Regions from separate parts of the Candidatus Villigracilis vicinus genome, predicted to be linked through region 1. Evidence: predicted binding sites of a transcription regulator. Region 1 holds the regulator's gene; the other holds the start of a gene.
The links. Region 1 encodes HrcA, which represses chaperone genes, less so after heat shock. Its sites were predicted from a motif close to TTTAGCACTCTCNNNNNGAGAGTGCTAAA; they were not measured.
Positions count from the first base shown of each region.

Region 2: groES (co-chaperone GroES) is a predicted target of HrcA. The motif match lies at 2,127-2,155, and genes of this name have one in related genera.

Region 1 is NZ_JADJDD010000006.1:143,416-149,401, forward strand. Features, by position in the region: gene IPG80_RS06680 (heavy metal translocating P-type ATPase) at 1-473, opposite strand, end outside; gene IPG80_RS06685 (Fur family transcriptional regulator) at 470-916, opposite strand; gene hrcA (heat-inducible transcriptional repressor HrcA) at 1,111-2,148, shown strand; gene grpE (nucleotide exchange factor GrpE) at 2,210-2,749, shown strand; gene dnaK (molecular chaperone DnaK) at 2,874-4,754, shown strand; gene dnaJ (molecular chaperone DnaJ) at 4,857-5,981, shown strand.
Region 2 is NZ_JADJDD010000030.1:223,350-229,335, reverse strand. Features, by position in the region: gene IPG80_RS22005 (tetratricopeptide repeat protein) at 1-503, shown strand, start outside; gene IPG80_RS22000 (tetratricopeptide repeat protein) at 500-1,933, shown strand; gene groES (co-chaperone GroES) at 2,215-2,502, shown strand; gene groL (chaperonin GroEL) at 2,534-4,192, shown strand; gene IPG80_RS21985 (peptidylprolyl isomerase) at 4,281-5,159, shown strand; gene IPG80_RS21980 (hypothetical protein) at 5,269-5,986, shown strand, end outside.

The DNA of each region.
Region 1 (5,986 bases):
ATGACTGTAAATGCAATTTCGATTCTTTCGATGGGAATTGCCACAGGTTTTTTTGCTGCCTCGTTTTGATTCAAAAATGACGCTTCTACTTTGTTATCTTCGCTGCTCAACAGGTTGGATGTTTCCAGCTTCACTTCAAGCGTGTTCTTGCGGAATGTTGCCGTTGGCAGGGTGGCAGCGGATTCATATTGTTTTGCGAGTTGTTCAGCGAGTTCCCCGACACATTGGGCACAGGCTTCTTCGCCGCGTTCGCGTTTGGCGGCGCACTGCGCCACTCGCATGGAAGCCTCGCGTCCTGCATGCTGCACAACTTCCAGCGCGCGTTCGCTACTGATCTTATGAGGGTCAAAGACTGCTTTTAAATTTCCATTGGTATAGTCGTACTCGACTTCCTGAATACCGGCATATCCGCGCAGGGTATCGGAGAAAATTTCAGTACAGCGGGTTTCGGTCTTGGGTAATTGATTCATCATTGCCTCTTCAGTTTTGCCTGTTTCTTCTGGCAGGCGGGGCAGAGCCCGTAGTATAGAACGCGTGCACCAAGCAGTTTGTAGCCCGAAGCCGCAGTGATTTCAGAATCCAAATGAGTGACGTGCTCGCTGGGAATATCGATGATACGTGAACAGGAAATGCATGCCAGGTTGACATGTGGTTCCGTGTCCGCATCGTAATGGACCTTGTCATCGCCTGCGTGACCCAGCACATTCACCACACCCAAACCAACCAGCGTATCAAGTGTGTTGTAGACCGTGGCAAGGCTGAGCGAGTGAAAGCGCGGCTTGAGTTCATCATATATCATGGCTGCGGTGGGGTGTTCATGGCTTGCGGCAAGGAGTTCGCAGATCGCCACCCGCTGCGGAGTGACGCGCATTCCGGCTTCCTGTAGGGCAGTGGTTAGGGTCGTGATAGTAGACATAGTCTCTCTTATTTGGAATTATTACAAATTTAGAATAATTATAAATAAGGTTTTTATTTTGTCAAGAGCTTTTATCTTTATTTGTGTATTAATATCTTTTCTTACACTCCTCTTATTGACGCATCATTTTCCCGCTGTTATTATTATTCCATTATTAATTGGCACTCTCGCAATGGGAGTGCTAAATTTTGAACATGAATCATCTCACCGAACGCCAGAAAACCCTCCTGATGCTGATCATACGTGATTACATCGACACCGCTCAGCCCATTGGCTCGAAGCGGCTGGCGGAGCATTACCACATCAACTTGTCATCCGCGACCATTCGCAACGAGATGGCGGCACTGACAGAGATGGGCTACCTGCGACAGCCGCATACATCGGCAGGACGTGTGCCAACTGAAGAAGGCTATCGGTATTTCGTCAGTGAGATGATGCATAGTGCTGAATTGCCTGAAACCGTTCAGCACACCATCTCGCACCAGTTCTATCAATCGCGCCCCGAGCTCGACCAGTGGATGACCCTTGCGGCGTCTATTCTTGCAACCCAATCGCAGGGTGTTTCGGTCGTTGCCGCACCGCATGTCGAATCAACCAAGTTCAAACATGTGGAATTGATTTCGACTCAAGGCAGGCAAGTGCTTATGGTGCTGGTGATGCTCGGCGGGGAAGTGTCGCAGCAAATTCTGACCTTGGCGGAACCTGTTGCCCAGGAGCGACTCAGCGGAACCGCCACGCGTCTTAACGGACTTTTGGCTGGTCAGACCGCCCAAGCCATGTCCGCGCTGACAGTTCGCCCCGACCCGCTTGATCAGGATATCCTCCTGCTCATCTTGCAGGACATGCGCCGTATGACCGATAAAGCCTCAGGTGAAATCTACACCGATGGTCTGACCAACGTCCTCGGTGAACCTGAATTTTCTGAGTTGGATGGTCCGCGCCGGGCGTTGAAAATTTTTGAAGAACCCGCTACCTTGCAAGACTTGCTGACCAAGACTACCAGCAACAGCAACGTCGGTGCTTTGCAGGTGCTCATCGGCGGCGAAGGTGAATATGATGACCTGCGTCAGTGCAGTCTGGTGATTGCGCGCTACGGCGTCCCCGGTATGGCGACGGGTGCGCTTGGCGTGCTGGGTCCCATGCGCATGGCTTATTCCAAAACTATCCCCACAGTGAGATTTGTGGCAGCCTTATTGAGCGATCTGGTGAACGATAATATTTCTGGTGAGTAAATAACGATATTCGATAATCGAATAACGAATACCTAATATCGAACCTACGAGAGTGAGACACATGACAGAAGAAATGGATAAGCAAGAAGAACAGGGTCAAGCATCAGACGAGACAATGCCCAATGGGGAAGGGCAGCCTTCGGATGAGCGTGAGGCGTTGATCCAACAGTTGAAGGAAGCCGAATCCAAGGTCGTCGAATATAAAGATGGCTGGGCGCGGACGCAGGCGGATTTCCAGAACTTCCGCAAACGCGTGGAACGGGATAACGAGGCATTCAAGGCTTCGACCAAGGGTGACATCTTGAAGAAGGTGTTGCCCGTGCTTGATGACCTTGAACGCGCTTTGCAAAACCGCCCCGCGGACGATGCCTGGGCAAATGGCATTGAGTTGGTGGCGCGCAAGTTCCAGAATATTCTGGATATGGAAGGCGTCAAGCGCATCGAAGCGAAGGGTGTGGCGTTCGACCCGAACTTCCATGAAGCCATCTCGCATGAACCGTCTGACGAAGTGGAAAGCGGGCATGTGATCGATGTAGTGCAGAACGGCTATGTGATCGGTGAACGGGTTGTAAGACCCGCGTTGGTAAGAGTGGCGCAATAAAAGAAATTTCCGTCATTGCGAGGGCGGTGTTCTTCCGCCCGAAGCAATCTCATGTTACGTTGTAGATTGCTTCGTCGCAAAGAGCAAGAGCGCTCCTCGCAATGACGATTTCATAGGAGAAATTATGGCAAAAATCATTGGTATTGACTTAGGTACGACGAACTCGGTGGCGGCAGTGATGCAAGGCGGCGAACCGGTCGTGATCCCATCGGCGGAAGGGGAGCGTTTGGTTCCCTCTGTGGTGGCGATGAATAAAAATAATGAACGTTTGGTGGGACGTGTGGCGCGCAATCAGGCGATCACCAACCCGACCAATACGATCTTTTCGGTGAAGCGTTTTATGGGACGCAAGGCTGACGATGCGGAAGTAGAACGCACAAAGAAGCGTGTACCCTATGCCGTAAAAGAAGCGGCAAATGGGGATGTGCGCGTGGAACTCGGCGGTAAGGATTATTCCGCGCCGGAAGTTTCGGCGATGATCCTTGCAAAGATCAAGGCAGATGCTGAGGCGTATTTAGGTGAGACCATTACGCAGGCGGTCATTACTGTGCCTGCTTACTTCAATGATGCCCAACGCAACGCGACCAAGGACGCAGGCAAGATCGCAGGCTTGGAAGTGCTGCGCATCATCAATGAACCGACAGCTTCTTCATTGGCATATGGCTTGGACAAGAAGAAGAACGAAGTCATCTGCGTGTATGACCTTGGCGGTGGTACGTTTGACGTATCCATTTTGGATGTGGGCGACGGCGTGTTCCAAGTGAGAGCTACAAGCGGCGATACCTTCCTCGGCGGTGATGACTTTGATCTTCGAATCATGGATCATCTGATTGCTGAGTTCAAGAAAGACAACGGCATTGACCTGCATAACGACCGTCAGGCGCTTCAGCGTTTGAAGGAAGCTTCTGAAAAGGCGAAGATCGAACTCTCCACAGTGATGCAGACCGAGATCAACCTGCCTTATTTGACAGCGGATGCCAACGGTCCCAAGCACTTGGTGATGACCCTGACCCGCGCCAAGTTCGAGCAGTTGGTTGCTGACCTCGTTGACCGCACGATTGCGCCGGTCAAGCAGGCGTTGGCAGATGCTACTTTAAACGCAGGCGATATCAACGAAATTGTGCTCGTCGGTGGTATGACCCGTATGCCTGCCATCCAAGACCGTGTACGCGCGTTCTTCGGCAAAGACCCGCACAAAGGCGTGAACCCTGATGAAGTCGTTGCGATCGGCGCGGCGATTCAGGGTGGCGTGCTCGGTGGGGAAGTGAAGGACATCCTTTTGCTCGATGTGACTCCGCTGACTCTCGCCATTGAAACTCTCGGCGGCGTTGCCACGGCTCAGATCGAACGCAACACGACCATCCCGACCCGCCGTTCACAGGTCTTCTCGACTGCGGCAGATAGCCAGACTCAAGTGGAAATTCACGTCTTGCAGGGTGAGCGCCCGATGGCAAACGATAATAAATCGCTGGGCAAATTCATCCTTGATGGCATTCCACCTTCTCCGCGCGGGGTTCCTCAGATCGAAGTGACCTTTGATGTGGATGCCAACGGCATTCTCAAAGTCAGCGCGCAGGATAAGGCAACTGGAAAATCTCAACACATTACGATCACTGCTTCTTCTGGTTTGAACGAAGCCGAAATCGAAAAGATGCGCAAGGATGCCGAGGCACATGCCGAAGAAGACCGCAAGCGCAAAGACCTGATCGAAGCGCGTAACAATGCCGATAACACCGTCTATGCGGGTGAGAAGGCGTTGCGCGACTTGGGCGATAAGGTTCCGGCGGAGATCAAGGCTGAGGTTGAGGCGAAAAGTGCCGAGGTTAAGGAAGCGGCGAAAGGCGAAGATGTAGAGAAGATCAAAGCCGCAGTCGAAGCCTTGGGGCAGACCATCCAAAAGATTGGTGCCAGTGTCTACGAACAAGGGCAGCCGTCGGCGGAGGGCGAAGCGGGTCCTTCATCCGATGCGGGACCTGATGTGGTGGATGGTGAGGTCAAGGAATAACGTCATTGCGAGGAGGGTGTTTTTCCCGACGAAGCAATCTCATAATTAGTTTGGGATTGCTCGGGCATAGGGCAAGAGCGCCCTCGCAATGACATAAAAATTATGTCAAACCAAGACTATTACGATATTTTAGGCGTGGGCAAGGGCGCTGGCGATGATGAGATCAAAGCCGCGTTCCGCAACCTCGCGCGTAAATATCACCCGGATGTAAATAAAGAGCCCGATGCCGAAGAGAAGTTCAAAGAACTCAATGAGGCGTATGGCGTACTTTCCGATTCTGAGAAGCGTGCGCGTTATGATCGTTTCGGCAAGGCGGGTGTAAGCGGCGCTGGTGGGCAGGGATATCAGGACTTCTCTGGCTTTGGCGATATTTTTGAAGATCTATTTAATGGATTTGGCTTCTCCACCGGAGGTGGACGTTCGCGCCGCTCTCCGCGCCGTGGGCGGGATCTACAAATGCAAGTTTCGCTTACCTTTGAGGAAGCGGTCTTCGGTGTTGAGAAAGAGATCGAGTTCTCACGTGATGAGACTTGTTCGCGTTGTAGCGGCAAAGGTGCCGAGCCGGGCACAACTCCATTAAGATGCACGACTTGTAATGGTCAAGGCGAAGTACGTCAGGTACGTCAGACCTTTTTGGGTCAGATGGTGCAGACGGCTCCATGCCCAACCTGTAGCGGGCGTGGTGAGACGATTGCTTCTCCTTGCACCACTTGTCGTGGGGCAGGCTTGGAGCGCAAGAAGGTCAAGAAGAAGGTGTCCATTCCCGCTGGTGTGGACGTTGGCACTCAGATCCGCTTGAATGGGGAAGGGGCACCGGGTGAGAATGGCGGTCCGCAGGGAAGTCTATTTCTTGTGCTGGATGTCAAGCCGCATCAGTATTTCAAGCGACGCGATCAGGATGTTATCCTGAACCTCGATATCAATATTGCACAGGCGGTCTTGGGTGCGGAAGTGACCATCCCAACCTTGGAAGGCGAAGATAAACTGAAGATTCCCTCTGGCACTCAACCTGGGAAAGTTTTCCATGTGAGAGGCAAGGGCGTTCCGCACGTCCGCAATAAGAATCAACGTGGTGATGAGATCGTGATCGTTAATGTGGCGGTCCCAACCAAGTTGACCAAGGAACAGAAGGAACTCTTCGAGAAGTTGGCTGAAAGCCTCGGCACGACAGTCAAGCCGCAGGCGAAGGGCTTTCTCGATTGGTTGAATGAGACCTTGGGCGGGTAAGGGAC
Region 2 (5,986 bases), on a different contig from region 1:
ACGCGCTCAACCCCGAAGACCCCAACCCAGACCTGTTGCTTTCACGTACTTATGCCACCATCGGTGAATACGGCAAAGCCATGCAGTTCGCTGAATCTGCTGTTACAAACAACCCCGCCGATACCAACCTGCGCGGCAACCTCGGCGTAATGTATTACCGCAACGCCTATTGGACCGAAGCCATTCAGGAACTTTCTTATGTAGTCAAAGGCGGGCTTTCGCAGGACGGCATTGAAATGGAAGTCATCAACCTCGTGCCAGATGCGCCGCGCATTGCTGAATATTATTTTACCTATGGCTTGGCGCTCTCGCGCACCGATCAATGCGGTGAAGCGCTGCAGATCGCTCAGTTGATCGTTTCCCGTATTCCAGCGGATGAGTTGGCAGTGGAAAATGCCAACGAGATCACCAGTCGCTGCCAGCAAACCCTGGATGCGCCTCTTTCCACCGCGACAGAGGAACCTGTTGCGACAGCGGAAGCGGAAGCCACCCCCACCCCATGAACATCTATAACAAACGCAGCCTTTTTCGGCGACGTGACGAGACGGGCGTCTATCGCATGTTTTTCTTCGTCGTTTTGATCCTGGCAGGCATTTGGTTGATCCGTTCTGTACAACAAGGGGAGGTTAAGCCTTTGTTCTTGCCGACTGCCACCCCCACACGCTTCGCTGCTTCGTACACTCTTGAGGGTGACGCGTATTTCACTGCTGGTCAGCTGACAGCTGCCATTGATGCTTATCGGGAAGCCACCAATGTAGATCCTAACAACGCAGATGTTTGGGCGCAGTTATCACGTGTTCAGACCTATTCCACCGCGTTGATCGTGCAGCGTGAAGACTTGCTTGCCCGTTTGGATGAAGCCATTGTGTCGGCGGAGAAAGCCATTGAAGTGGACCCGGATAGCAGCAATGCCCACGCGGTGCTGGCATTCGCTTTGAATTGGAAGGCGTCGTACACGTCTGAAGACCGTGAGCGGCAAGCGTTGCTGCAAAAGTCGGAGCAGGAAGCTGTGCGAGCCATTCAGTTGGATAATACGAATGTGCTGGCGCAAGCTTTCTATGCTGAGGTGTTGGTCGATCAGCAAAAATGGACGCAGGCGCAACAGGTTATTGACCAGGCTTTGGAAGCCGACCCAAGCCTGATGGACGTCCACCGTGTGAATGCCTATGTACTTGAGTCGTTGGGTGAATATGCCCTTGCCATTGAATCCTATGATCGCGCGCTTGCCATTACCCCGAACTTAACCTTTCTCTATCTGCGGGCAGGCGCTGGCTATCGCCGTCTTGCGTTTGAAAGCCCGAATGAAGAAGTGCAAAAGCAGTTATTCGAAAAGTCGCTTGAATATTTTGCGCAGACCGCCCGTATCAACGCACAATTGGGTGTGAAAGACCCGGCGCCGTATATTTCCATTGCCAAGACCTATTCGCAGATGGGTGAGTTCTTCATCGCCATCCGCAACATTCAAAAAGCGATCGAGTTTGAGCCGTTCAACCCGGTCTTGTATGGAGAGTTGGGCGTGCTGTATCACAAGAACCGCAACTATGAGACCGGTATTCTGGCTCTGGGGTGTGCCATCAACGGCTGCACCGGACCGGAATCTTGTGATGGGCGCGGCGGATGCGGACCGAATGACACCGAGGCGGAAGTCCAGCCGCTGACTTTGGATGGAAGTACGGTCTATTATTATGATGTGTTCGCCTCTGAGTTGGCGGCGTTGAGTACGTCCAAGAACAATAAATGCCCGCAAGCGTTGGAAGTGGCGACGATCATTGAAGCCTCTGAATATATTGCCGATGCGAACATCGCCGCGGACATGGCAGTGGTTCGCACCATTTGTTCCTTTACCCCAGAGACGACAGAAACCGGCTCCACCCCTGAGCCGACAATTGAACCAGCGATGCTGGAGGATGTGACTCCCACGCCGACGCCGTAAGTCCCTAATCCCGAGGGGTGGCATAGCTTTTGAAGCCATGTCACCCCTTCGATGTTGGGTCGGTTGAGGCGGGGCACAAAGCTTGGGTGGGGAGGCAGATATAGGCTTGGAAAGAGGCGGGTGAAGCGTCAGAGATTTGTAAGAATTTTTATATTCCCCCTTGACGATGATATTTTAAGTGTGTAAGATATCAATTAGCACTCAGACGTATTGAGTGCTAATTCTGTGATTATTCAAAAATCAAAACCCCTTACAGGAGGCATCAAATGGCAAAGAGCAATATTTCGTTCAAACCCCTCGGCAGCCGCGTGCTGATCGAGCCCGTTGAACAGGAGGAAATTACCGCGAGCGGTATCATCCTCCCCGAAACCGCGAAGGAAAAACCCCAGCAAGGCAAGGTCTTGGCAGCGGGTCCTGGCGATCGCAATGAAAAAGGCGAACGCGTTGCAATGGACGTGAAAGTTGGCGACCTGATTCTGTTCGCCAAGTACTCTGGCACCGAAGTTAAGATGGATGGCAAGAAACTGCTCATCCTGCGCGAGAGCGATATTCTCGGCATCGTCGGCTAATCCCATAAATATTTAAAAAAGGAAGTGAACTATGGCAGCTAAACAACTGGTATTTTCCGAAGAAGCCCGCCGCAAGCTTAAGAACGGCATGAATGTCGTCGCAAATGCGGTATCCGCCACCCTCGGCCCCAAGGGACGCAACGTAGCCATCGATCGCAAGTTCGGCTCCCCCAGCATCACCCATGACGGCGTTTCCGTCGCCAAGGAAATCGAACTCGAAGATCCGTTCGAGAACATGGGCGCGCAGCTCCTCAAGGAAGCCGCTCAGAAGACCAACGACATCGCCGGTGACGGCACCACCACCTCCACCGTCCTCGCTCACGCCATTGTGAACGAAGGCTTGAAGGCGCTCGAAGCCGGTTACAACCCGATGCTCCTCAAGAAGGGCATCGAACTCGCCACCGAAACCATCGTGGCTGAACTCAAGAAGAACTCCGTCAAGATCGACACCAAGGAAGAAATCGCTTCCGTCGCCACCAACTCTGCGGCTGACGAAGAAGTGGGTCAATTGATCGCAGACGTGATGGACAAAGTCGGCAAAGACGGCGTCATCACCGTTGAAGAATCCAAGACGATGCAGTTCGAAACCGAATTCGTCGAAGGTATGCAGTTCGACCGCGGTTATCTCTCCCCTTACTTCATCACCAGCGCTGAAAACATGGAAGCTCAGATCAGCGACGCTTATGTTCTGATCTACGACAAGAAGATCTCTGCTGCTCAGGATATCGTTCCTTTGCTCGAGAAACTTGTTCAGCTTGGCAAACGCGAACTCGTCATCGTCGCTGAAGATGTCGATGGTGAAGCTCTCGCCACCCTGATCCTCAACAAGATCCGCGGCATGCTCAATGTGCTCGCCATCAAAGCCCCTGGCTTTGGCGATCGCCGCAAGGCTATGCTTCAGGATATCGCTGTCCTCACCGGCGGCGAAGTCATCTCCGAAGAACTCGGACGCAAGCTCGAATCCGTTACTGTTCAGGAACTCGGCCGCGCTGAGAAGATCGTCTCTGATAAGGAAAACACCACCGTCATCGGCGGCAAGGGCAAGAAAGCCAACATCGAAGCCCGCATCAAGGAAATCCGCATCGAGATCGACAAGAGCACCAGCGACTACGATCGCGAAAAGCTCCAGGAACGTCTCGCCAAGTTGAGCGGCGGCGTTGCCATCATCCGTGTGGGTGCTGCGACCGAAACCGAAATGAAGGAAAAGAAGCACCGCGTTGAAGACGCCCTCTCCGCTGCCCGCGCAGCCGTTGAAGAAGGCATCGTCCCCGGCGGCGAAATCTCCCTCATCAACGCTTCGATCAAGCTCGACAAGCTCGCCAAGGCGCAGGCTGAAGAAGCTGAAGAAGTGAAGGTCGGCATCAACATCGTCAAGAAGGCGCTCGAAGCCCCGATCCGCAAGCTCGCTTCCAACGCTGGTCAGGATGGCTCCGTCATCATCGACACCGTCCGCCGCACCGCGATCGAGAAGAAGAACCCGAACATCGGTTACAACGTCCTCACCGACGAATACACCGACATGATCAAGGCTGGCGTCATTGACCCGGTCAAGGTTGTGCGTGGCGCGCTCGAGAACGCCGCTTCCATCGCAGCAATGATCCTCACCACCGACGTGCTCATCACCGACATGCCTGTGAAGGAAAACGCTCCTGCCATGCCTCCTGGCGGCATGGGCGGCATGGATTACTAAGATCCACCAACATAATTGTAGGGACGCAGCGCCGCTGCGTCCCTACTTTTTTTAATGGATGTCAGCCTGAACGGGTATAATTTTACGAATGCAATTCAGACAAATCGTTTTGACCTTGTCCCTCACTAGGGGGATATCTGCCTGCGGTTCCTTCGGGACCCCGAACACGCCCACCCCTGCTGTGCCGAGTGCCACACCGGCGCCTCCCACCCCTACTCCTCCGCCTTCCGCGGCTGTTGTTAATGGCGAGTTCATTACCATTGCCGAATATGAATCGGAACTGGCGCGTTTTAAAGCGGCCCAAACCGCACTGGGACTCTCCTTCACTGATGAAGATGCCAGTAAGACCGTCCTTGAAGATATGGTTGCGCAAGTGTTGTTGAGTCAAGCTGCAAGGGAGGGAAATTTCGCAGTGAGCGATGCAGACCTCCAGTCGCGGATCGACGCGCTGGCGGGTGAGCTTGGGAGCGCCGATGCGCTCACGCAGTGGCAGTCTGCCCACGGGTATGATGAGGCTTCCTTCCGCCTCGCTTTGAAGCGTTCGCTGGAAGCGGCATGGATGCGTGACAAAATCGTTGCGTCTGTACCGGCTTCGGCGGAGCAGATCCATCTGCGCCAGATTTTGACCTATAATGAGGCGGATGCGCAAGCAGCGTTGGCAGAATTAAGTGCCGGTGCGGATTTCGATGAACTGGCGGCACAATATGACCCGGTCACCAGCGGTGAATTGGGCTGGGTGCCGCAAGGATATTTGCTGGACCCCGAAGCCGATGCGGCTGTTTTTGCCCTGCAAACGGGCGATGTAAGTGGCATCATCCCCACGGAAGCCGGTTTTCATATTTTCAAAGCCATTGAACGCGCCGAACATCCCCTTTCGCCGGATGCCTTGCTGGCGTTGCAATCTACTGCTTTGAATGCGTGGCTGGCAGATCAACGTGAAAAGAGCGAGATCGTTTTTGCGCCCTAGCCTGCAAGAGAACGTTTTATTGTTTTAGCAAAGTTCGCTGTTTACCCGGATTCCCTTGTGGTGAATGTGGGTTTTCAAAAAAGGATTACGATTTTTTTGGAGTGACTTCATGAGCAAATACGATTACTTCGATGATTCTCCCCCGCCGCAGCAAAAGCCGCCTGTGCGGCTTGACCTGTGGGATATGTTGAGCATCCTCGTTCTGTTGGTGACCTTGTGTATGGGCGCGTATTTTGCGGCTGTCTTTGCCTCGCCAGAAGCTTCTTATAACTTCTTGAACCCGGCTCGCAATGCACCGCCTACGCCAACGATCACCCAAATCCAACCGCCTGCCACATGGACGTCTACTCCGCCTGGACCGACTGAGACAGCAACACTGACGCTGGTGCCCACTTTTACGCTGGAGCCTTCACCTACGCTCGTTTCGCTGATCACTCCTTCCATCACTCCCTCTCCGACTGCGACGCCCAAAGCACCCTTCTCTGCCACCGTCACATACATCGACAGCACCATTATTCATCCTGAAGCGTCTTGTAACTGGCAGGGTATTGCCGGGACGATCCTTGATGCCAATAACGCCGATATGCTTGGCATTGCAGTGCGTGTTGTTGGTTTTTATAACAATAAAACCAAGAACGAGCTGACCGTAAGCGGTATTGCTCCCGCATATGGAAAATCGGGCTTTGAGTTTTTTCTTGGTACTGTGCCGATCTCGTCTGACGGACTGTTGACCATTCAGATCCTCGACCAGGCAGGTTTGCCGCTCTCGGGGAATATTCAGATCAATACCTATGCCGATTGTACGAAGAACTTGGTGCTGGTGAAGT